Regions from separate parts of the Brevibacillus sp. FSL K6-0770 genome, predicted to be linked through region 2. Evidence: predicted binding sites of a transcription regulator. Region 2 holds the regulator's gene; each other region holds the start of a gene.
The links. Region 2 encodes Rex, which represses fermentation and respiration genes when NADH is low (regulators of the CRP and FNR family bind a similar motif). Its sites were predicted from a motif close to TTGTGAAATATTTCACAA; they were not measured.
Positions count from the first base shown of each region.

Region 1: NST23_RS09195 (DUF1641 domain-containing protein) is a predicted target of Rex. The motif match lies at 2,919-2,936, and genes of this name have one in related genera.
Region 3: NST23_RS18415 (nitrate/nitrite transporter) is a predicted target of Rex. The motif match lies at 6,310-6,327, and genes of this name have one in related genera.

Region 1 is NZ_JBBOBQ010000001.1:1,891,911-1,899,835, reverse strand. Features, by position in the region: gene NST23_RS09215 (homoserine dehydrogenase) at 1-176, opposite strand, end outside; gene NST23_RS09210 (ACT domain-containing protein) at 201-644, opposite strand; gene NST23_RS09205 (hypothetical protein) at 832-984, shown strand; gene NST23_RS09200 (NAD(P)/FAD-dependent oxidoreductase) at 1,147-2,325, opposite strand; gene NST23_RS09195 (DUF1641 domain-containing protein) at 2,365-2,814, opposite strand; gene NST23_RS09190 (PilZ domain-containing protein) at 3,105-3,770, opposite strand; gene obgE (GTPase ObgE) at 3,779-5,056, opposite strand; gene NST23_RS09180 (Spo0B C-terminal domain-containing protein) at 5,070-5,654, opposite strand; gene rpmA (50S ribosomal protein L27) at 5,836-6,129, opposite strand; gene NST23_RS09170 (ribosomal-processing cysteine protease Prp) at 6,137-6,487, opposite strand; gene rplU (50S ribosomal protein L21) at 6,503-6,814, opposite strand; ribosomal protein L21 leader region at 6,825-6,903, opposite strand; gene NST23_RS09160 (Rne/Rng family ribonuclease) at 6,956-7,925, opposite strand, start outside.
Region 2 is NZ_JBBOBQ010000001.1:2,521,294-2,529,218, reverse strand. Features, by position in the region: gene NST23_RS12460 (AAA family ATPase) at 1-1,008, opposite strand, end outside; gene NST23_RS12455 (hypothetical protein) at 1,001-1,528, opposite strand; gene NST23_RS12450 (cell wall elongation regulator TseB-like domain-containing protein) at 1,700-2,179, opposite strand; gene NST23_RS12445 (hypothetical protein) at 2,210-2,905, opposite strand; gene NST23_RS12440 (amidohydrolase) at 3,283-4,587, opposite strand; gene NST23_RS12435 (redox-sensing transcriptional repressor Rex) at 4,603-5,226, opposite strand; gene NST23_RS12430 (ComEC/Rec2 family competence protein) at 5,242-6,138, opposite strand; gene dinG (ATP-dependent DNA helicase DinG) at 6,180-7,925, opposite strand, start outside.
Region 3 is NZ_JBBOBQ010000001.1:3,902,747-3,910,671, forward strand. Features, by position in the region: gene NST23_RS18395 (4Fe-4S dicluster domain-containing protein) at 1-460, opposite strand, end outside; gene NST23_RS18400 (molybdopterin oxidoreductase family protein) at 453-2,627, opposite strand; gene NST23_RS18405 (hypothetical protein) at 2,614-3,654, opposite strand; gene NST23_RS18410 (Crp/Fnr family transcriptional regulator) at 3,856-4,560, shown strand; gene NST23_RS18415 (nitrate/nitrite transporter) at 4,659-6,188, opposite strand; gene NST23_RS18420 (hypothetical protein) at 6,434-6,688, shown strand; gene NST23_RS18425 (hemerythrin domain-containing protein) at 6,709-7,215, opposite strand; gene hcp (hydroxylamine reductase) at 7,374-7,925, opposite strand, start outside.

The DNA of each region.
Region 1 (7,925 bases), 630 kb from region 2:
TCCATGGCGGCGATATTGCGCGACTTCTCGGCATCCTGCACGAGAATCTTCGTGATCTCAATCCCCAGTCCGGTCTGCTTTTGCAAATCGTCCTGATGAGCAGAAATGATGCGGACAACCCCAGTCCCGACTGTTCCAAACCCCATTAACCCCAGCTTGATGCTTTGCTTCTCCATTGTTTCTCTCCTCCTACCCTTCTTTTACCCTCTACCGACGATCATCGCTTTGCGAACGCCGGGGATTTCTTGCAAGCTTTCCAGAAATTCCGTGCTGGATACGCGCAGATTGGCCATATCGACAGACATGGAAATATTGGCAATCCCTTGCAGCGGAATCGTCTGATTGATCGTCAGGACGTTCCCGCCTTGTTCTGCAACATACGTGAGCACCTTCGACAAATAACCGGACATGTGCTCCAGCGAAAACGTGATCGTCATGATCTTTTCGCTCATCATGGCATTGAAGGGAAATATCCCGTCCTTGTATTTGTAAAATGCACTCCGGCTCAGTCCCACTCGATCTACTGCCTCATTCACGGTGTCCACTTCGCCGGATTCCAGCATCTTTTTCGCTTCGATCGTCTTGACGATTGATTCTGGTAAGATGTCAGATCGTATCAAGTAGAACTTCTCTTCCCGTTTCACGTGTTGTGTCCTCCTGAGAAAAACAGTTGTTTCTTCATAGAGGACATTATAACGGATAGTACTCGCTGTGACAATCCTTCATCGCCAACTTTTTTCATGGAACCATATTCGGTTCACCTGGGTTACATGGCTATGTCGATCTTCGTACACACTAAAAGCGGCAAGAAAAAGAGGAGGTGAAGCACGAATGGCAGGACGCGGAAAGTCAGACAAATCGGAGCGCCGCAACAATCATCCGGCTGGAAAACCGAGCAGCCTGGAGCAGTTCGGTTCTGATCTTCGGGGCAAAAAAATGGCGCAATCGCCTAACATCATCGAGGACCCGAGCGGCAATAAATAGCCGTCAACGGCCAAGCTTTTTCAGCAAACGGCCACAGGCGTATGGTCAGGCGCAAGCAGGCACATTTCCCTTGCTAAAAGCGAGCGAGCTGTTTTGTAAAGAAAAAACCCCGGGATTTGTGTATCCCGGGGTTTGACGCTTGTTCGTATGGTTGTTTTTGGTTTAGTACGCGAGCGAAGACAAGCCGTTGATGTGAGTCAGGTAGCGCACGTTGCTCGCTTCCTTCATCAGCGTAGCTGGCAAGCCTTTCAGCTTCAGCTGGCTTGCACCGATGGTTCCGATGGCATCTTTGCGGCCCAAGCTTCCGAGAGTACCGGAGAAGACTGGCTTGAACGTGTCCATTTTGGAGCCGTTGAAGTGAGCGAACAGGTTGTAGCCAACCACTTCACCCATTTGCCATGCCAATTGAGCAGTTGGCGGGTATGGACGGCCTTCTGGCCCCATAACCACTGCACTGTCTCCCGCGAGGAATACTTCCGGGTGAGAAGTGGATTGCAGGAACTCAGTCACAGTTGCGCGGCCGCGGTTTACTTCGATGCCGCACTCAGCCACTACGCGATTTCCTTGAACGCCACCAGTCCAAACCATTGTTTTGGTTTCGATGGTGTTGCCGTCTTTCAGGCAAACGGTTGTTTCTTTCATTTCGGTTACAGGAACGCCAGTCAGGAACTGAACGCCACGTTTTTCCAGGCTGGTTTTTGCACGCTCTACCAGGTCAGGAGCAAAACCCGCGAGGATCGATGGTCCTGCCTCTACGCAATAGATGGACAGGTCTGCAAAATCTACGCCGTACTTGCGGCAAAGATCAGGCAGCATGTCAGCAAATTCGCCAACCAGCTCGATTCCGGTCAGGCCGCCGCCACCGACCACAAAAGTCGCATCGGCTTTGTTTTTGCTCTTGCTGTATTCCACTACGCGCTCTTCGAGGTGCGCGCGCAGACGGTTCGCTTCCTCTACGGATTTCAGTGTAAAGCTGTACTCTTGCAAGCCAGGGATACCGAAGAATGCGGTTTCGCTGCCCAGAGCAACTACGAGTGCATCGTATTTGATGCTCTCGCCGCTCGTCAAAGTGACGCGTTGCGATTCCAGACCGATTTTTTCAACAGTGTCGATCACCAGGTTGATGTCTTTTCCACGCAGCAGTCTTTCCAATGGCAGTGCCACGTTTTGTTCAGACAGGTTGCCTACTGCCAAACGGTGCAGCTCCGTGATGATTTGGTGCGTAGGGAAACGGTTCACAACCGTGATCGTCGCCTCTTCCGCCGTCATGTATTTGCGTGCAGTCAAAGCGGACAGCAAACCGCCGTAGCCGCCGCCCAGAATGAGAATATGCTTCGCCATGCCTAATCCTCCGTCCTTGTCTCTCGTAGGTTATCGTAATTAGCGTTTTTGTTGTTGGCGCTCAGCCAAAACTTCGAGGAATGCTTGTGCAAAACGCAATGTTTTTTGCACTTGCGGATCTTTCAGCATTTTGAGCATGCCAAACAAGCCAACGGTCGTTTCCTCAGTATGCGCGCGGTCGTTTGCTTCAATAGCCGCTTGCGCGATGCCTTTTGCCTTGTCGGAAATCGGTTTGACGAACTCTTCCATACCGCCCTTGATGTCGTCGATGAGTACATGATCGTTAGCTACGGTGTTTACCAGGTCGTACGTTTTGGTGAGGATAGTTGTCATCTCGGCCAGTTTTGGCAAGTTTGCCACCAATACATTCAGGGATTCTTGAATTTCTGGTTTCATCAACTGATCGAGTACATCCATTTGTTGCTCAGGTGCCAGAGTAGCTGTGCTTGCTACTTCTGCTTGAGCTTGTTGCGTGGTTGTTTGAGACATGGAAAAACGTCCTCCTTTGCTTTGGAATAGAGGCCTTCATTCTCGATGCCTGTTCATACGAGTTACGGCCGCTATTCTCCCAAAATACCGAAAAGCACGTGTGCTTGTAATATTTTTCACAAAGCGAATGATACAGCTACGTCGAATGATCAAAAGTGCATGATTTCACAAAGTGATATTCAGGAAAAAGCACAGAACAAATCCATCAGGTGAACAGGCTCGATTTAGAACTCTATGTACTCTACTATATACCTTCTTCGCGGGAACAGCAAAGGAAAAAAACCGCTTCCTTAGGAAGAAGCGGCAGTTGAGAGCTTTTTATAGTAATCTTTGATGACTTGGTGATGTTTTTCATTGATATCCGTAAAAATTAACTCGATTACTGTCTGCTTGTCTTCGAAGGTCTTTTCCACGATTTTTGCCATCATGACGATTTCTTGCCCAGTCGAAGGAACCGTGAAAGAAAGGTGGAGAAACTCCCCTTTGGCCACATAACCTTCTGTTGCGAGTATCAGTCGTGTAGGGGAAAATTTCAGCAGCACAGCCTCCCCTTTTTCCTCGATCGGTCTTGCGCCCATCACCTTGTACGGGACGCGAATGTCAATCCCGGGCGGAATGGGTTCCTGCTTGCGGCCTGTGGCAATCTCGACGCCGACGCTGACCGGAACCATCGCCAACAGCTTGATAGGCCATATCGTTTCTTCCGAAATCACTTCCAGATCAATCGTGTTAATCGCCGCATCCGATTCCCACCGAACACGCACCGTTGATCCGAGCAGCTCGGCCTTTGCATCGGCCTTCATCTCAAGAGAAACGACGAGATAACTACTTTTGACATGCTCAACCATTACTTGAATGGGCGATTTGACCTGTCTAGAGATCATCATCGGCAATGAAGCACCGCGTTGGAGGCGTTTGTCCGCCATAAAAGGGGTGAGGGATGGGATATCAATCATTCTATTTGTCACTCCACAAAGTCAAACTCTAATTTGCCAATCCGAACGGTATCCCCGTCTCTTGCACCGTGTTTGCGCAATGCCTCGTCCACACCCATGCTGCGCATCTGTCTCGCGAAGCGCTGAGCTGCGTCATAGCTGTTGAGGTTCGTCATGCGCACCAGCTTCTCGATTTTTTCCCCGCTGATCACGAATACTTCGTTGTCGCGAGTGATTTCAAACGGCTCCGGCTCTTTCTCCGCACGGAACATCACGCGCTCTTCCACTTCTTGTACTTCTTCGACTGTCGGCTTGTCCGGAATTGTGGACAATGTCTCGCCTACTGCGTACATCAGTTCCTTGACACCTTGCTGGGTCGCTGCCGAGATTTCGAAAACTTGAACACCTGGCACTTTTTCTTTGAAGCGCTGCAAATTTTCGGCCGCTTCCGGCACGTCCATCTTGTTGGCAGCAACGATTTGCGGACGATCTTCGAGCTTCAGGTTGTACAGCTTCAGCTCGCGGTTGATCTGCAAATAGTCTTCGTACGGATCGCGTCCATCCACTCCCGCCATGTCAATGACATGGACAATCAGACGAGTGCGCTCTACGTGGCGCAGGAATTGATGACCAAGCCCTACACCTTCGTGCGCTCCCTCAATCAGCCCTGGCAAGTCAGCCATGACGAAGCTCTGTTCGCCCAAATCCACGACACCGAGATTCGGAGTCAATGTAGTAAAGTGATAGGCAGCAATTTTTGGCTTCGCTGCGGTCACACTGGAGAGCAGCGTAGACTTCCCTACGCTCGGATAACCAACCAGACCGACGTCGGCAATCAGCTTCAGCTCCATGACGATGTAGCGCTCTTGGCCAGGCTCGCCGTTCTCGGAAATATGCGGCGCCGGATTCGACGAATTGGCAAAACGGATATTACCCCGTCCACCGCGTCCGCCTTTGGCGATCACAGCACGCTGACCATGCTCGATCAGATCGGCGATGACTTCTTTTGTATCGTCATCGATCACAGTCGTTCCCGGCGGTACGCGAACAACCATATCCTCCGCGCCTGCTCCGTGCTGCGACTTGTTGCGGCCGTGCTCGCCGCGTGTCGCCTTGAAGTGTCTTTGGTAGCGGAAGTCTACGAGCGTGCGCAGTCCTTCGTCCACCTCGAATATGACATCTCCGCCTTTTCCACCATCGCCACCTGCTGGCCCGCCCAGTGGCACGTACTTCTCTCTGCGGAAAGAAACGGCTCCGTTACCGCCGTCTCCACCTTTGACATAAACTTTTACCTGATCGACAAACATGGTGCCACCTCTTTCATTGCGCGAATGGAACCAGCAAATCCAGGACCCATTCGTCTTCCGTATGTATCCACTCGGTGACCTCCACCGTACTTTGCTCGCTATTCCGTATCAGCTTTTCCAATTTTTCCATTCCGGATGCATTCAGCTCTCCGGCCAGGTCAAAACGAAAATGAACGCCTCGTTGATCCGCCTGCAAGCTTACTTGCATACTGGCTGGTTCGTAGCCGCTTTGGTCTACATGATCGTTCACTGTGCATAATATCTCTGACACCAACTGAAACAAGTGCTGCTCGCCTAATGCTATTCGCGTGAGATCCACGTCATTGCACACGTCTACTTCCAAAAGCATTTCCTTGTTCAGCGCATTGAATGTCAAGAAGAAGACGGACAACAGGGAGTTGTTCAAACGGGCGACCATCGATTCCTGCATCGCCATCTGCGCGATGCGCTTCAAATGCGCCTCTCCCTGCTCAGTACGGTTCATATGCAAATAGACGAGCAGAACCTGAACGTGGTTCAACCAGTCATGCCGCTGCCGGTTCAGTACGGCCAACAGCTGGTCTGTCTGATGCGTAAGCAGTCTCCGCTCGTCCCCCATCACATTCACCCAAGTCGATAAGAATTTCTTTCTTAACTATTGTACCATAAAAGGGGGCCAGACAATGAGAAAACTTGGCTGCGCCCAACTATTTTGACACAAGTCTTATTCCCAAAATCCGCCTACCCGAAACCAAAAAGAAAACCCAGCACCGATGCTGGGTTTTCTTTTGGAAAAATATTTACGCTTCGGAAGCAACTGGCTCGATCACAACTTGTTTGCGATCGCGGCCCAGACGCTTGAAACGAACAACACCATCTGCAGTTGCAAACAGAGTGTCGTCTCCGCCTTTCATTACGTTCGTACCTGGGTAGATCTTCGTTCCGCGTTGGCGAACGAGGATGTTTCCGGCAGTAACGAATTGACCGTCACCACGTTTCACGCCCAGACGTTTGGAAATGGAATCGCGTCCGTTTTTAGTGGAACCTACCCCTTTTTTCGATGCGAAAAACTGAAGGTCCAAATTAAACAGCATGTTCATATCAGACACCTCCCTGCCATTTATGGTCATTCACTTTTACGTATTTCCCGTACTGCGCTTCTACCGATAACAGAGCGATCACCATGCTCTCAGCCAAAAGCTGCTGCTTTTCTAGTATGTCCGCCGCTTCTTGCGAAGCCAGCGTCCATTTTAGAAAGCCGCCGCCTTCTTGGGCGACTGATACTTGCGGTGTCAGTCCTGTCAACGGCTGCACGCTGTTTAATATACCAAAGCTGATGCCTGACACGGCAGAACAAACGATGTCCGCCCCATAGGCACCCGCATTGGCATGTCCGGAAATACAAATTTCATGGATACCGTGCTGCGCACGGCTCACGATCACTTCAATCATATCAGGTCACCAAAATTAAGCGTTGATCTTTTCGATCACAACTTTGGTGAACGGTTGACGGTGACCTTGTTTGCGACGGTAGTTTTTCTTGGCTTTGTATTTGTACACGATAATTTTTGCAGCTTTACCGTGTTTTTCTACTTTACCAGTTACCGTTGCACCAGCTACTGTAGGAGCTCCTGCAGTAACTTTGCCGTCTTTGCTTACGAAGAGAACTTTGTCAAAAGTAACAGATTCTCCTTCGTTGCCAGCCAATTTCTCGATGAAGAGAACGGAACCCTCTTCAACTTTGTATTGCTTTCCACCGGTTTCGATAATTGCGTACACTGTGTGCACCTCCTATACTCAGACTCGCCTCTACAGGTGCGCCGTCTGGCGGCGACTTATGTACCCGATTCGTGCGGTTACAGTATGCACGGGGCATAGCTGCATGACAACCATTAGGTTATCATAGCTGCAATTGCCCAGTCAAGTTATTTTCCATTGTTTTTCGTACAGACGCTTTGCTTCTGCCGTATTTCCCGCATATGCAATCCGGTACTCGTCCGGAGCGAGCCGCGGCTCCTCACGCTTGAAGACGCGTAGCGGCCAGCTTTTTTCATCCCCTGTCGTCTCCAACTGCTCAACGAGTTGGAACAATCTGCCGGAAAGCTCCACCACAGCTGCCTCCACTTGCTGCGAACGGGCCAATCCTGCAAGTTCGTTTTGCAACCGCCGGATGCTCTCATCCCCGCGCAAAATTCGCCCGCGCCCATCACACACCGCGCACGTTTCCATCAGCCGCTCAGAGAGACTCGCTCTCACCCGCTTGCGCGTCAATTCGACCAGTCCAAGCGCTGTCATGCCATGGACTGTAGAAGGTGTCGCATCGCGGGCAAGCTCTCTTTTCAGCGTCGACAGCACGCGTTCTTTGTTGGCAGACTCTTTCATATCGATAAAATCGATGACGACGATCCCGCCAATGTCGCGCAATCTGAGCTGTCTGGCTATTTCTTTGGCCGCCTCCACGTTGGTTGCCGTGACTGCCTGCTCCCTTTGCTGGCCGCCCGCTCCGGTAAAAGAGCCGGTATTGACATCGATCACGGTCATGGCTTCTGTCTTGTCAAACACCAGATGTCCGCCGTTTGCCAGCGGCACCTGACGCCTGAACGCCTGTTCCAGCTTGGCCTCCAAGCGCAGCGCGTCAAACAGTGGCTCTTTGCCTGTATGCTTGCGCAGCAAACTTTCCGCATCGGCAGAAAAGACTGTCAGCATGTCTTTGATTTGCCGATACGTGGCAGCATCCTCCACGATCACCTCATCAAGCCCTTCCGCCAAAGCTTCGCGCAATATCGCTTCGATTCCATCGAGATCGTGACCGACCCGACCCGGCGTCTTTTTCGCCTCCGCTTGCTGGCAGACGCCTTCCCAGCGCTTGCGCAAATAGGCCAGTTCGTTT
Region 2 (7,925 bases):
GACGCGCTTTTTCTCTTCCTCGGAAGCCTGGCGGTCGACTTTTTCTCCGAGCATGACCTTGTCTACGGCGTAAGCAAAATGCTTGGCCATGATCTTGTCGCTTTTGTCGCGCATGGCGTAAATCGCTGCCTCGTTCGCGACACTTTCCAACTGCGCTCCCGAGAAGCCGAACGTCTCCTGCGCCACCTTTTCCAACACCACATCCGCGCCCAGCGGCTTGTTTGCTGTATGGATGGTCAAAATCTGCTCGCGCGCAGGCTTGTCAGGCAAATCTACCGTAATGTGCCGGTCAAAACGTCCTGGTCGAAGCAACGCGGCATCCAGCATGTCTTTGCGGTTCGTTGCCGCCATGACCAAAATGCGCGGTTTCTCGCTCGTCGCTACGCCATCCATCTCGGTCAGCAGCTGGTTCAACGTTTGGTCGTACTCCCGTTGTTGCTGCCCGTCCCTTTTTCCGCCGACAACATCAATCTCATCGATAAAAATAATCGCGCTGTCCTGTCCGTTTTTCTCGGCCATCGTCTTCGCCTCTTTAAACAGCTCACGGACACGCTGCGCTCCGACACCTACATACATCTCCACGAATTGCGAGCCGGAAGCCGCGACAAAGGCAGAGTTGGTGTAGTTCGCTGCCGCTTTTGCCATCAACGTCTTCCCGGTACCAGGAGGCCCGGTCAGCAGCACGCCTTTGATCGGACGAATGCCGTATTGCTCAATCTTGTCTTTGTAGACGAGAAAATCAAGCGATTCTTTCAGCTCTTTTTTGGCGCGTTCCTGACCGCCGATATCGGCAAACTGCACGTCCGACTTGGGAATCTCGTGCTTGTTCTGCTTCCGTTTGCCGCCGAGCGCCACATTGCCGCCCTGACCGTTTTGCTGACGGATGACGAGGAAATAAATCGCCCCCAGCACGGCGGCGAACAAAATAAACGGTGTGATATTCACGCCCAGAAACACAAGAAAAACGAGTATCGCAGGAACGACGCCGATCAGTACCTCTTTACCCACGAGCCGTCACCTCTTTTGCCTCGGAACGGGGAACAATCGTATAAAAGTCCTCCGTTCCTTTTTTCAAATAAACGTAGATGTTTGCGTCATCCATAAAAGCATCTGCCGCATCGAGCTTGTTCGTCTGTTTCCACTCCGCAATCAAGGCAGGAATGCGGCTGTATTGATGCAAGTCCAGCGCTTCGGTGAAAATAAACTGGCCGCTTTTCCAAACCTCTGTCATAGCCTCTGACTGATTCGCTACCACGATAGCGACTTGCTTGTCGCCCGCAATCTTTTTCGTTCGCGCAACCAGATCGCGATACTCCGCCGGAAATGCCTGCGGATTCGTCACTTTTACATCTATTTGAATTTTATCTTTGCCTACATGGAAATTACTGAGTGTAGCTGATTGCATCTGGCTGACTTCTGTACGGATCGGCTCTTCAATCTCCATCTTCTGATACAAGAACCATCCTCCAAACAGGAGAGCCAGTGTCGCCAGCAAGGACAACCCGATTGCACTTTTTTTCAACTGCACAGCTAGTCCCCCCATATCGCGTTCTCATTTTCTCTCTTGTCAACGAACCCAGTATATCACATGAGTATATCAATTTTTTATACAGATGTTGGGTGGCATGCCAAACAGGCCTTTTCCAACAAGGAAAAGACCTGTCACGAGCGTATATACCCTCTGGGTCAAAACAAGCAATCAGGTAGGCGACAATACATAAGAAGCGAGCAGGGCGCCACTGAACAAGTCATAGTGCAAGTAATGATAGCGACCGTTTGCATCCTTCACGGTCACTTCCCAAAACTTCTTGTCCTTTTCAAGTCCGGGCACGATATGGGTAATCTCGGACTTCGGAAAAGCCTTGTTTACCGCATCCTCCACATTTTTGCGCGGAACGGCAAGATCCATGCGATCAAACGATACTTTGTCTGCGGTCATCCAGGCTACTACAGGCGTACCGGCTTTGTTCTTCCCGATCACCACGGCATAGCTTTCCGTACCGCGATATTCGTCGATGGATTCGATTTCGGCAATCGTCGTCCTCGTCTGCACCCACTCACGTACGGTCGCATCGAATTGCGTGCGCTCTCCTGCTACGGAAGCAGTCAAATGATAGGCGAATCCCGCGATTGTCAACAACAGCGCGGCGATTACTCCCACGATAATTCTCACTAACACGTTTTTGGTAACTCCTTTATGCGGTTGACATTACAATCGGAAACGAAGCTGGTCCTGTTTGATCCCCGCCACGGTTCTGATTTGCATTTCCAGCTCCAGTTGGCGAAGCGCGCCTGTGTCAGGCTCATACCAGAGCTGATATTCGATGTTGATCCCTTTGGCAAGCTCAGGGGTAATATCAGCGATCGGAAAGGACGGCCCGAGCCACATCGCCAACAAGGATGTCACTTTTTCCGGCGGCACCGTGAGACGATAACCGCTCCAGTCGCTTCCCGAAGTATCGGCGATCGTCTGCGGCTCGACCGATGACAGCACGCTTTGCAACAGGACAGCGTGTTCATACGGCGTAAACAGGGCGTAAGGGAGTGCTGCATGATCCTGAACTTGTCCGTCTATTGTTACGGTAACCGGCTGCTCCTGGTTACGGCTGATGGCCAGCTTGTACCCGCCGATTTCTCCGTCCAGGCTGAATGTCTCATGCCGATAGCGGCCATTCAGCGCTTGGTCCTGCATGTAAACGAGAAACGAGCGCTCCTCTGACCGAGTCAGCTGTTCCAAAAGTTGCGGCACGGCATACGCCTCTCGTTTGCCAATCAAGCCCTGTTCATTCCCGGCATCGGCAGCTGAACGGTTCCACAAACCAAAAGAGCCGAGCGCCATCCCGAGGCCAAACAGGCCGAGAAAGATCGGGATCAGCCACCACAGCTGTTTGGGCCGGACGTACATCTGGCGTTCCCCCTGTCCCATTTTTGTCATAGCCTATGCTATACGGGAAGGTTTTAGAACGGCACGGAAAACTTGCTAATCATAGCTCGGGGCCAAGCGGTCATACTACTTATACACCCGCAAGGAGGTGAGCGCGTGAAGTCGCCGCAACAAAACGCATCTCCTGACATACTTGGGTTTTTGCTACAAGAATACCGCGTCTCCTGGGCTGGACTGTCTTCTCCCTTGCGTCAACTGTCGCACACACCCACACTGCATTTTCGCCATCATCCCCTGACAGAGCTGTGGCGAAAATGAGCACGGCACGATGTAATACCCAAATTCCCCTACCTACACCTACACTCCCTTACTCCTGTCCCACACCAGACAGGAGCCTTTTACCGTTTCAGCGCAGCGAATACGCGATTGGCTTCGTAGATGGCACGCTCTTCGTCGATGGTGAGCAGCTTGTGGTTGCGCATCAGGAACTTGCCCGCAACGATTGTGTCTTTGACATCACGGCCGTTTGCCGCATACACGACATGGGAAATCGGCTCATGCGCAGGATGGAAATGCGCCTGGTGGCTGTCGAGAACGATCAGGTCAGCCTTTTTGCCTACTTCAATGCTGCCGAGCGTATCAGCCTGGAACACACCGTCTGCCCCGTAGCGAGTAGCCATGCGCAGCGCCTCTTCAGCCGGAACGGCTACCGGGTCGTTGTTCACGCCTTTGTGCAAAATCGCTGCGAGTTTCAGTTCTTCAAACAGGTTGAGGTTGTTGTTGCTCGCCGAGCTGTCTGTTCCGAGCGAAACGCTCACGCCTTTTGCCAGCATTTTCGGTACAGGTGCTACCCCGCTTGCCAGCTTCAGGTTGCTGACGACGTTATGGGAAACTTTCACTTGATATTTTGCCAAAATGTCAATCTCTTCATCCGTCAAATGCACGGCGTGGGCAACCAGTGTAGGGCGGTTGAACATGCCCAGCTTTTCCAGGTGAGCGACTGGACGCAAACCGTAATCTTTCTCGTTTTGCCCCACTTCCCATGCCGTTTCAGACATGTGGATATGCAGCGGCAAAGACAGCTCGTCCGCTTTTTCAATAATTTGGCTGATAAACTCAGGCGAGCACGTATACGGTGCATGCGGTGCCATCATTACGGTGATACGGCCATCCGCCTGGTTGTGCCATTCTTTGGCAAAAGCGGTCGCATCGCGCAGCTTGGTCTGTCTTTCTTCCTCGGAGCACAGACCGATCATGCCGCGGCACAGGCGGGCACGCATGCCGGATGCATCGACTGCCTTGGCTACTTCGTCCATATGATCGTACATATCGACGAATGTCGTGGTTCCGGTACGGATCATTTCAATCAGGGACAGTTGGGTTCCCCATTTGACAGAATCAGCGGTAAATTGCGCTTCCAGCGGCCACATTTTCTCTTCCAGCCATTGTTGCAACGGCAAATCGTCCGCATAGCCACGCAAAAGCGACATGCCCGCGTGTCCGTGTGTATTGATCAAACCAGGCAGGATGAAGTCGCCTTTTTGGTCGATGACTTCATCGTAGCCTGCATCGGAAAGGTCTTCAGGGGTAGGGCCTACATATGTGATTTTGTCGCCTTCGAACGCGACAGCTCCATCGTGGATAACCTCGTTTTGTTCATTTACCGTAATCACTGTTGCGTGGATGAGGATGGTCTTTTTCATGACTACACTCCATTCTTACGTTAAGTAGTAGGCCAGGCTCTGCAAATTGGAAGTCACATCCGCATAGTGGATGCGCACATCCTTTTTCGCGCGAATTGTCGTAGGAGCAAAATTGAGGATTCCCTTGATACCCGCTTGAGTCAACTGATCACATACGGATTGCGCAGCCGGTGCGGGCACGGTGATAATCGCCAGCTTGATTTGTCTTTGCGCAATCGTGTCCGCCAGCTCATTCAATGGCTGAATCGGGATGCCCGCCACTTCTTTTCCCAGCTTGCCGGGATCATTGTCAAAAATGGCCGCAATCCGCATGTTATCTTTCAAATAAGCGTTGTAGTTGCTGATCGCATGGCCCAAATGGCCTGCTCCAACGAGCGCGACGCGTATCTCATCCGTCAGCTTCAAAATCTGGCGAATTTTTTCCACCAAGTAATTGACGTCATAGCCAATTCCTTTTTTCCCGAAATCGCCGAATGTTGCCAGGTCTTTTCGGATTTGGGCCGGATTCACATCCAAGTTTTTGCCCATTTGCTGGGAGGAAACAGTAGTTACCTCGTTTTGCTGCAAATAGCTGAGGTAACGCAGATAAATCGGCAGGCGGCGGACGACCGCTTCCGAAATCTTTTCGTGTTTAGCCACGCTCGGTCTTCCCCCCTATTTCTTTTGCTTGAATACCCTGTAATCTTTCCCGTTGGACAAGATCGTGATCGATCCGTCCCGGCCCGTCATATACGTCTCCGCCCACGACTCGCCCAACCGCTCCAGCACCTCGGTCTTGCCCTCTTTTTGCATGTCGCGCTCTGTATTGCTCTGGATGATGGCGACCTGAGGATCAACCCGGGAGAGAAAAGGCTGCGAAGTTCCTTGATTGCTGCCCTGGTCTCCCACTTTCAGCACAGCCGACTTCAACTGCTCGGGATGGCGGGCGAGCAAGCGCTCCTCGGCCTGTTCGTTGATGCCGCTCACAAACAAAAACCGCAACTGATCATGCGTCAGCGCAAAAACGAGCGAATTGTTTTGCGGCGACAAAAACAGCGGCTCGCTGGGCAGCAGTACATCCATCGTGATGTCGGTGTCGAGAATCAGCTCCTGGTTCTCCTCGAGTTCTCTTTGCTTCGCGATCTTGTCGTACGGAACGAACTGGCGGATCGAAGGCGCAATCAGCTTGGGCACAATGACGGAATCAATGATGATTTGCTGGTGTAAAAAAGGGAATCCTCCTGCATGTTCAGGCTGATCGTTCGTCAAGACCAGATAGTCCAGGCGCGTCAACTTCGCAGCGGAAAGATGCGCGGCCAAAGCTGGCCAATCCTCCGCGCTGCCCGTATCAATCAGCATGGTTTTCCCGCTCGGCATCCGCACCAAGGTGCTTTCTCCATGAGGAAGCGCCCAGTAAGTGATGACAAGACCCGTAAACTCCGCTTCGTTCTCGGTTGCAAACGGGTCGTCCACCTTAACGGCTTCCTGCAAATGGGTATCGATGGAGCATGAACATAGCAATGCCACACATGCGACGAGAAGCAGCCAGGCCCACTTTTTTTTCCATAACATTTATTTTATCACCTAAATCCCTGCTAGACTATTGCTTCATTTTATGAATCTGGCAGGGATTGCATACGTAAGAACGGTTCAATTCGCTCGCGCAGCGTCGGCCAGGAGCCTGTCTCCACCTGAAACGGCGGGAGCGATTGCAAAAAGGAACGGCCGTAGCGGGATTCGACCACACGCGTATCGAACACGACCACAACGCCCCGGTCCAAATGGTGACGAATCAACCGTCCGACTCCTTGCTTGAACAAAATGACGGCTTGCGGCAGCGCCAGCGACATGAATGCGTTTTTTCCGTCTGCTTTCAAAGCTTCCGCGCGTCCCTGGTAAACCGGGTGGTTGGGCGGCGTGAACGGCAGCTTGATGATAACCAGACTGCTCAGCCACTCTCCTTGGATGTCCACGCCCTCCCAGAAGCTGCTCGTGCCAAGCAAAACGCTTCGTTCCATCGAACGAAACAGACTGACCAGCTTGCTGCGGTTGTTGCTGTCAATGCCGTGTCCAAACAGCGTGTACGGCTCCGGTTCCCCGGCCAGACGCTCTTTCATGGCTTGATACACCAGCCGCAACATCGAATGCGAGGTGAACAAAATCAGCGTCCTGCCTTTTGACGCCACAACCACGTCTACACAGCCTTGGATGATCGCTTCGAGATACGTCTGGTCGTTTTCTTTTCCCGGCGCCGGAAAATCGGAAGGAATCAATAGCAGCCCCTGCTCTTCGTAATGGAACGGCGATGGCAGCGACAGCGTGCGTACCCGCTCGGCAGGCAGCTTGTCGAGGCCAAAGCGGCTCATGACGTAAGAAAAGCTGTTTTTGACCGTCAGCGTAGCGGAAGTCATGATCAGGCTGCGCTTCTGGGAAAAAAGCGGCTCGGCAAGCGAATCCGCGACATCGAGCAACGCCGCAGACAAGTGCACCTGCTTGCGGGCCGTGCGCGACTCGACCTCCATCCAGTAGACGTAGTTCGGATCTTGCTCTTGCAAAAAGAAATGCAATAGCTCCATCACATTTTGCCATTCCTTCACCAGCCCGAACAAATCCGTCTGCAAGCTGCGGATGAGGAAGGGCGGCTTCTCCTCTTGGGGAACGGGAACCAGTTTCAGCATCTGTTCCAGTCTGGAAGCGAAGTCTGTCATGGCGTCGATCAGCTTTTTCGTCACCTTGCGAATTTTTTCTTGTTTTCCCGTGAAAGAAGCTACCCGATACCGCACCGTCTCCCTGCCTGCATCTGTCGTCTCCTCGGCGCGCTCGGAAGCCCATGCGTACAGAAACTGCGTCCATTGCTGAGCCTTGTCGCGCAAAGACGCAGACAGCTTCTTGCACTCCAGAAGAACCGTGTTCAGCTCTTCCTGGACAGACGGCTGCCAGCTTTGCATTTCCTCGGCAAAGCGTGCAATCGCTCCCCCCTCCTCGACAGAAGCGCGGTCAAGCAAAAACATCACCTGTGTCGTTGTCAGCTGCTTGCCCAAGTGCTGTGTCGCGGCATCTTCCAGATGGTGTGCCTCGTCGAGAATCGCGACCTCGTACGGCGGGAGAATCCGGTTCTCTGCCTGCAAGTCGCTGATGAAGAGAGCGTGGTTGACGATGAGCACATCTGCTTCTTTTGCCCGGTCTTTCGCCTGAAAATAATAGCAGCGGCTAAACCACGGACAGGCCCGGTTCAAGCAAGAGCTTGTATCGCTTTTCACCTGCTGCCAGAAAAGCTGTCCGCTCGGAGGCAGGCTCAGCTCCTCCACATCGCCCGTTTCGGTCTGCGTTAGCCACGTGAGAAGCTGACCTTTTGCCAG
Region 3 (7,925 bases), 1.4 Mb from region 2:
GCCGGTGCGCGGATTGTTTCTCGGCAAGCTCACTCTCCGTTAGCCACTGGAGCGTGTTGGTCGGACAAACCGAAGCGCACATCGGCGGGATTCCATCTTTGGTCCGGTCGTAGCACAGATCGCATTTGTACATCAGGTTTTGCTCCTGATCAAACTTGGGAATCCCGTACGGGCAAGCAATCGTGCAGTTTTGACAGCCAATGCACTTCTCTACGAGCGCCGAGAGCACTGCACCAGTGTCGGCGATTTGGATCGCTTGCGCCGGACAGCTTCGCGCACAAGCGGGATTGACACAGTGCAGGCACATCAGCGGGATCGTCTGACGCGTTTGCATCGGATCGACATCCATGACGTAGTTGCGATTTCGGCTGTCGTGTCCGCCGCATTGCGTGCAGGCAGCCAGGCAACTGCGACAGCCGATGCAGTTGTCCATTTCGATGTAGAGCAGTTGTTTAGCCATGCTGCCGTTCCTCCTCTTCGAGCTTGACGATCTCGGCTGCGCACGCCTTAAATTCCGGCATTTTGCTGTACGGATCAAGGGCAGGGTTCGTGAGCAAATTGATCGATTCATGCTTGCCCCAATGGTACGGGACAAACACTGTATCCGGCCGGATCGCCGCGATGACTTTTACCTGGTATACCGCTTCGCCCCGTCTTGTTTTCAGCAAAACCTTTTCTCCGTGGGCGATTCCGTATTTTTGCGCTGTATCAGGATGCACTTCCAACAGCGGGTCCGGGTACATGTCACGCAAAAACGGGATTCGCCTTGTCTGATTCCCTGACAGGTAGTGATAGACGACGCGGCCTGTCGTCAGGCGCAGCGGATACTCTTCATCCGGTTCTTCGGCTGGCGGACGATAAGGCAGCGCACAAATTTTTGCCTTGCCATCCGGATGGTAAAACGTTTTGTCGAGAAACAAATGCGGCTGTCCCGGGTCTTCTTCATCTCTGCACGGCCAGAACACGCCTTGCCGCTCTTCGATTTTCTCGTAAGTAATTCCGTAGTAGTCAGCGGTGCCGCCTTGGGAAACGCGGCGCAGCTCATCGAAAATTTCACGCGGCCCGCTCAGATGCTCGAAATATTGACCGCGGCCCATCCGCTTGGCAATTTCAATCTGTATCCACCAATCCGGCCTGGACTCGGCATACCAGCTTTGGGCCTGGCGATGGCGGATGACGCGCCCTTCCAGATTCGTCGTGGTGCCATCGTCCTCCGCCCAGCTCGTCGTCGGCAGCACGACATCCGCATATTCCGCTGATTCCGACAGGTAAAAGTCCGAACAGACCATAAAATCGAGGCTTTTCAGAGCTTCCCGGACATAGTTCAGATTGGGGGCACTGACCGCCGGGTTGGAACAGAGCAAGTACATCCCGCGAATCGTCTTGTTGTGCATCAGTTCAAACATTTCGTAGGCAGATACGCCTTTTTGCGGCATCTCCGCCACGGGAATCCCCCAGGCGCAAGCCACTTCCTGCACGTGCTGCGGATTATCCATTTTCCGATAGCCAGGCAACTGATCTGCCTTTTGACCGTGTTCCCGTCCTCCCTGGCCGTTGCCCTGCCCGGTAAAGGTCGCCACGCCTGATTTCGGACGGCCGATCTTGCCCGTCGCAAGCGCCAAATTTGTATAGGCCGATACGTTATCCGTTCCTTTGGATTGCTGTTCGACACCCCGACAAAACATCACGATTGCCTCAGGTGCCTTGCCGTAAATCTCGGCTGCGCGAATGATTTTTTCCTGCGCAATGCCTGTAATCTCGCTGACGACCTCAGGTGTATACATTTCGACCAACGCTTTTGTTTCGGCAAAGCCATTGGTGTGATTGTGAATAAATTCCTCGTCGATGGCGCCATTTTCGATCAAAAGGTGCAGCAGTCCGTTCGCCAATGCGAGGTCTGTCCCTGGCCGCAAATCGAGGTGGACGTCAGCGCGGCGGGCAAGCGGTGTCTCACGCGGGTCCACTACAATCAAGTAGCCGCCGCGATTTTGCACTTCCCAAATCCGAAACATGCTGGTCGGATGGCATTCCGCCGCATTGGAACCGGCAATCAGCAAACAATCGGTTTGGTGAATATCTGTCCACGGGACGGTTGAGCCACGGTCGATGCCAAAGCTGCGGTTAAACCCGGCAGCTGCTGACGACATGCAAAACCGCCCGTTGTAATCGATATATCGCGTTTGCAGCCCCACGCGGGCGAATTTGCCTGTCAAGTAACACTTTTCGTTCGTCATCGAAACTCCGGAGTAGACAGACAGCGTATCTTTGCCGTATGCTTCCTGCAATTCCGTGAATCGGCTTGCAATGAAAGTGAGCGCTTCATCCCAGGACACCTCTTCGAAGCCTTCCGCCGTTCCTTTCCATGCCGGATTGCGGCGGATGAGCGGCCTTTTGATCCTGTCAGGATGGTTGACCTGCTGATAAGCGGTAACCCCTTTTGGGCACATTTTGCCTAAATTGACCGGGAAGTCGTAACGCGGCTCTACCCCGATAATCGTATTCGTTCTCGTATCGACACGCAGGTTCATCCCGCACTGCATGCCGCAATAGCTGCAATGCGTGCTGACCAGCTTTTCTCCCGGATGGAGCTTGTTTTGGATCTCCTTGAAAAATTTATCCTTTTGCATGCTGGTTCGCCTCTTTCTCCGATCGGTGATGGGTAGGAATGCCGGTAAAACGGAAGATGCGATATTTTCTGCGACAAGGCAGGCACAACTCCGCAAGATGGAAGCCTTCTGCCGTTTCGAAGCGAATCTGGTTTTCCTGCAAGACATCGATCACGTCACCAGACTGCTCGGCGGACACAAACCGCTCTCCGCACACCTGGCAATGCTTCATTTCCTGCTCGGCATAATGCTCGCGATAATTGCGGGCGAAGACGCTCATCGGCCGGAACGGAATGTGCGCCAGCTTGCCAAAGGGCAAATAAATCAAGGTGACGATGACGGAAAACTGATGGATCATGCTCATCACCGGATGGCCGAAGCCGTGGAGAAACAGGTTGCTCACCGTCAAAAGCAAGCCGGTGATGCTGATGAACAGAAGCAGATAGAGCGGCAAGAAATCGTACAGAAAACTTTGCTCCGCACGGGCCTGCCAGTTTTTCAAGCGGCGGTACAGCGCCATGCACACTCCTGCGATCACCATGAACGCCGTAATGTTAAGCGCGTTGTAGAACAAAAAGGCAATCCAGCCATCCGCTTTGACTTGCAAAAGATCAATGCCCATCCCGACGACGGTGTAGGTGCCGTTATCCCCCATGGTGAAGTACATCCAGCCGAAGACGAGCGGAAATGTCACCAGTGCCGAGAGAATGCAGCCCCAGCCAAGCAGGATGTGCTGGGTCCAGCGATACCAGCCGCGATTCCAGATAAAGCGGTAGGTCGCCAGATGATCCACTGCCGTTTGCGGTGTGCTTTTGCGCAGCAACAGCCGCAACCCTTTTTTCAGGATAATGTTCGTTGGCGGTCGGTCAGCCCAAGCCGAGAACCGATAAAGAAACCCGCCGATGAACACGACTGTTCCCACCATGTAACCGTACAAGGCAAAATCCATGTGGGTAAAAAAACGAGAACCTAGGTACGAAGCCAAAAACAACACACAGACTGTATAGAAAGCCCTTCTGGCCACTTTGGACGCAAATGCCCGCTCCATGCGAACAACCTCCTCTGGTACAAAGCTTTGTCGATCGTTGGCTTTATTGTAACAAGGCCGCTGGCGCTCCAAAGTGACATACCTCACACCTGCATGCGATCGCCCAGAAGATGACACGCCTTTGTCAAAATCTCCGTGCTATAATGGGGCAGCAGGTTATGCGAGAGCAGAGCGGCAAGGAAAGCAGAGGTGCAACGATTCATGAAAAGTCTCACGTTTATTGAGCAGGTTTCTCCTGCTTTTGTTCATCAATTGGCACAAATCGGCACGAAGAAAAAAATGTCCCCTACAGAGTCCGTCCTGTTTATCGATGGGGAAGTTGCAGATAAGTTGTACTTGCTGGAATCAGGACAAATCAAGCTGACCAAAGCGACAGCCGACGGCAAGGAACTGACCTTGCAAGTATTTGGGCCAGGCGAGCTGGTCGGAATGGTCGGGCTTTTTGAGTCAGGCGTTACTTATACGTCTACAGCGACCATGCACGAGCCGGGCGAGGTCAACGTCATCCAGCGGAGCGCACTGGAGAAGCTGCTCTTGGAAAACGGTGAGTTTTGCGTCGACTTTTTGCGCTGGATGGCCATCATGAACCGGAGAATCCAATCCAAGTTCCGCGACTTGCTGTTGAACGGCAAAATCGGAGCCTTTTACTCCACGCTGATCCGCATGAGCAATACGTACGGAGAAGAACGAGAGGACGGCATTCTCATCAAGCTTTCTCTCACCAATCGCGATCTTGCCCAATTCATCGGCCTCACCCGCGAAAGCGTCAACCGGATGCTCGCCGATTTGAAAAAGCTGGATGTCATCGAGATCATGCCGCACGGATACCTGTTGATCAAAGATGTGGAGTATTTGAAAGAAGCAATCTGTTGTGACGATTGCCCGCCGGAAATTTGCCAAATGTAACAACGAACGCTGCACCTTTTGTCTCCTCCAAGCAGGAGAGCGGGTGCAGCGTTTTTTGTATAAAAAAGACAGCCACGCGAACATGGCTGCCTTTTTTTCTAGCTGGACGCAGGAACTGCCGGATTGCCTGGTTGAAGCTGCTGTGGTGTCAACTCGGTAAACATGCCTGCGTAATACTGGACGTCTCCCGCTTCATCCCGGATCGAGCTGATCGTCAGCCATTGGCGATAAACCTCGCCGCTCTTGCGCCTGTTCCAGATTTCGCCCTGCCAAAAGCCTGTGGCGGCAATCTGCTGCCACATCTGCTGGTAGAAGCCCGGTTCCTGCATCCCGGATTTTAACAGCTTCGGATTTTTGCCGACCACTTCGTGACGCTCGTAGCCCGTCACCGCAGAAAAAGCGGGATTTACATCGCGGATGATCCCTTTCGTATCGGTGATGACGATGGCTTCTCCCGTGTTGTCGACGATCGTTTTGGCCAACTGCATTTTTTCCTGATAGTACATCCAGAAGACGAGGATCAGACTGGCTAACGCTACCTCGGACAAGGCCATGAACCCGATAGCGTAGTGACCTGTAAGGCTAAATAATAGCGAGAGAATCAATGGCGGGAAAAATCCGCCAAGCCCGCCCATCGCGGAAACGATCCCGTTGACGATCCCGGCTTGCTTGGAAAAGTAGTACGGAACCATTTTGAAAATCGTCCCGTTCCCGATTCCCGCGCAGACAGCAATCGCCAGGCATCCGATCGAATACAGCTGCAACGACGGCGAGAACGACAGAACGACCCCGAACAAGCTCAGTCCGGCAAAGACCACCATTAACACCTTCAAAGCATTGAAGCGATCTCCGAGCCAGCCTCCCAGCGGCCGGGCGATGGTAGCCAGCGCAATGAATCCCGCTGTCCGCATGCCCGCGTCTATTTTATCCAACCCGAAGCTGCTGACGAGAAAGTTTGGCAAATAGACGGTAAAAGCGACGAACGAGCCAAACGTAATAAAGTAAAACAGGCTGAGAAACCACAGCTTTTCATTTCGGTAAACCCCTTTGATCTGCTCCATCACGGGAGTCTTAACCCGCGTTTCTTTACGGTCGCCCCAGACGAAGTTAAGGAGTGCAAACAGCACGAGCAACCCCAGATAAAGCTTCACAGTGCCCGACCAGCCAATCTGCTTCGCCACGATGGGCGCGAAAAACGTGGAGAGCGCGGTCCCGGCATTGCCTACTCCGTAAATGCCGTTGACGAAGCCGTGCTTTTCCTTCGGATAATATTTGGGCAAGGAAGTCACGCCTACCGAGAAGATCGCGCCGCCAATCCCCAGAAAAAACCCTCCGATCATCAAATCCGCCGCCGAACGTGCTTCACTTATGTAGTACACAGGCACGAGCAGCAGAAGAAAGCTGACGGTAAACAGCAGTCTCGCCCCGAAGCGATTCGTATAATAGCCAATCGGAATACGCAACAAGGAGCCCAGCAAGACAGGTATCGCCGTAATCCAGGCGATTTGTCCTGCTGACAATTGCAATTCCTCTTTCATAAACGGCATCAAAGAAGACAAGATGACCCAGACCATGAATCCAGCAACGAGGCTGAATGTTTGCAAGGGTAGCTGAATTTTGCGAACCATCTATCACCACTCCTTTTCTTTAGGAAAAAAACGGAGTCGGCCAGACGAGGATGTTTCTGTGTCAGGCCGAACTCCCAATGCTCATCCCCCTTTTTACCTTATCCTCATCCTCGACGCTTCGTTGTGAGGAAAATCACAATCGCGCTCATTCACAAAATCGTTTGGAACCGTGTGATCGTACGCACAGTCAATTCAGCTCGTCTTGACCTATGCTTGGGGCACGACTGAGTTCGAGGTGACATGAGATGATGACAATTGCCGATATACAAGATGTCTTTTTTCTATGCGGCTTTCCCTATTACAAGCAGCTGTCGATCCAGGGACAGCAGGCAGACTGTACGTTTTACAGCATCCATTCCGACTATCGGAAAAAGGTGGTTCTCCAGCTGACAAGCAAGGCGGAGCTTCAACACCAGATTGCCCTGGAAGTCATCAAGTTTTGGGCGCACGATCTGAAAGCGCTTGAAGAGCAATTCATCGAGCACAGCCTGGTTGACTAGAGGGCTTGCCTTCGCTGTGCTCACAAGCGCTCTGGGTGTTGCGGCGCGATTTTTTCCAGAAGCTCCTGCTTTTCCTCTTCATTCAGCAGCTGTTGGGCCATGGGAAACAGCACTTGCTCTTCTTTTTGAAAATGCTGGAGCAAAACCTCGACAGCGCTTTGCAAATAGTCAGGGAAGCCATCCTCCAAAAAGCGGTTCAGAAAGCGTTTCGCCTGTTCGTGCTCGTATTCCATCACGGCAATAGGCCCCGCCTCCCTCCCGACATACTTGGCCATCATCGTAAACAATACGTCCTCTTCCTTCGCGGAGTGAGGCTCAAGCTCGGCAATAAAGGCGTTTGCGTTCGTTTGCAGTTCCGTTAGCAATTCTTCTTTGCGAATCGCGTCGGCAGCCACAAACTGTGTGGCAAGTCGCTGAAGTTCCACCATTTTTTCCACGAGCGGACCGTGTTCTGTTTTCAGTTGGGTTAAAGCGGCACAAAGAGCGTTTTCTTCCGGAGTCATTCCCATGGAACATCCAAACGGCATCATGCTTCCCCTCCCTTTTCTTTTCACAAATCTACTGTAATGGAAAAGAGGGGGAGACGCTGTTAAGTACGTCACACCTTCCCCCTTGCGCCCCCTCCTTTTTTCGGCAAACAAAGAAAAATGACCGCCCCACAAGGGACAGCCATCTTTTCCTGCCATTAATGCACGCCGAGCATTTCTTTCATGTCTTCTTGGGCATCGCCAATCAATTTGATCCGGAACAAATCTTGAAGCACGGTGAGCACGCCTGGCTGGATAAACTCCGGCAGCTTGGGACCAATTCGGATATCTTGAATGCCCAGGCTGAACAATCCGAGCAAAATTGCGACGGCCTTTTGCTCAAACCAGGAGAGGACGATGCTCACAGGCAATTCATTGACCCCGCAGCCAAACGCTTCCGCCAGCGCTGTCGCGATCTTGACTGTAGAACCGGAATTGTTGCACTGCCCCAGATCGATGTAGCGCGGAATATTGGTGCCCGGAACGACGCCGTAATCCACATCGTTGAAGCGGAACTTGCCACAGGAAGTTGTCAGGATGACGGTTTCTGGCGGCAAGGAAGTAGCCAATTCCCGATAGTAGTCGCCGCCTTTGCCTGGTGCATCACATCCGGCGATGACGAAAAAGCGTTTGATCTGCCCCGCCTTGACGGCATCGATGATTTCCGGCGCGATTCCCAATACCGTCTCGTGATGAAATCCGGTCGTCAG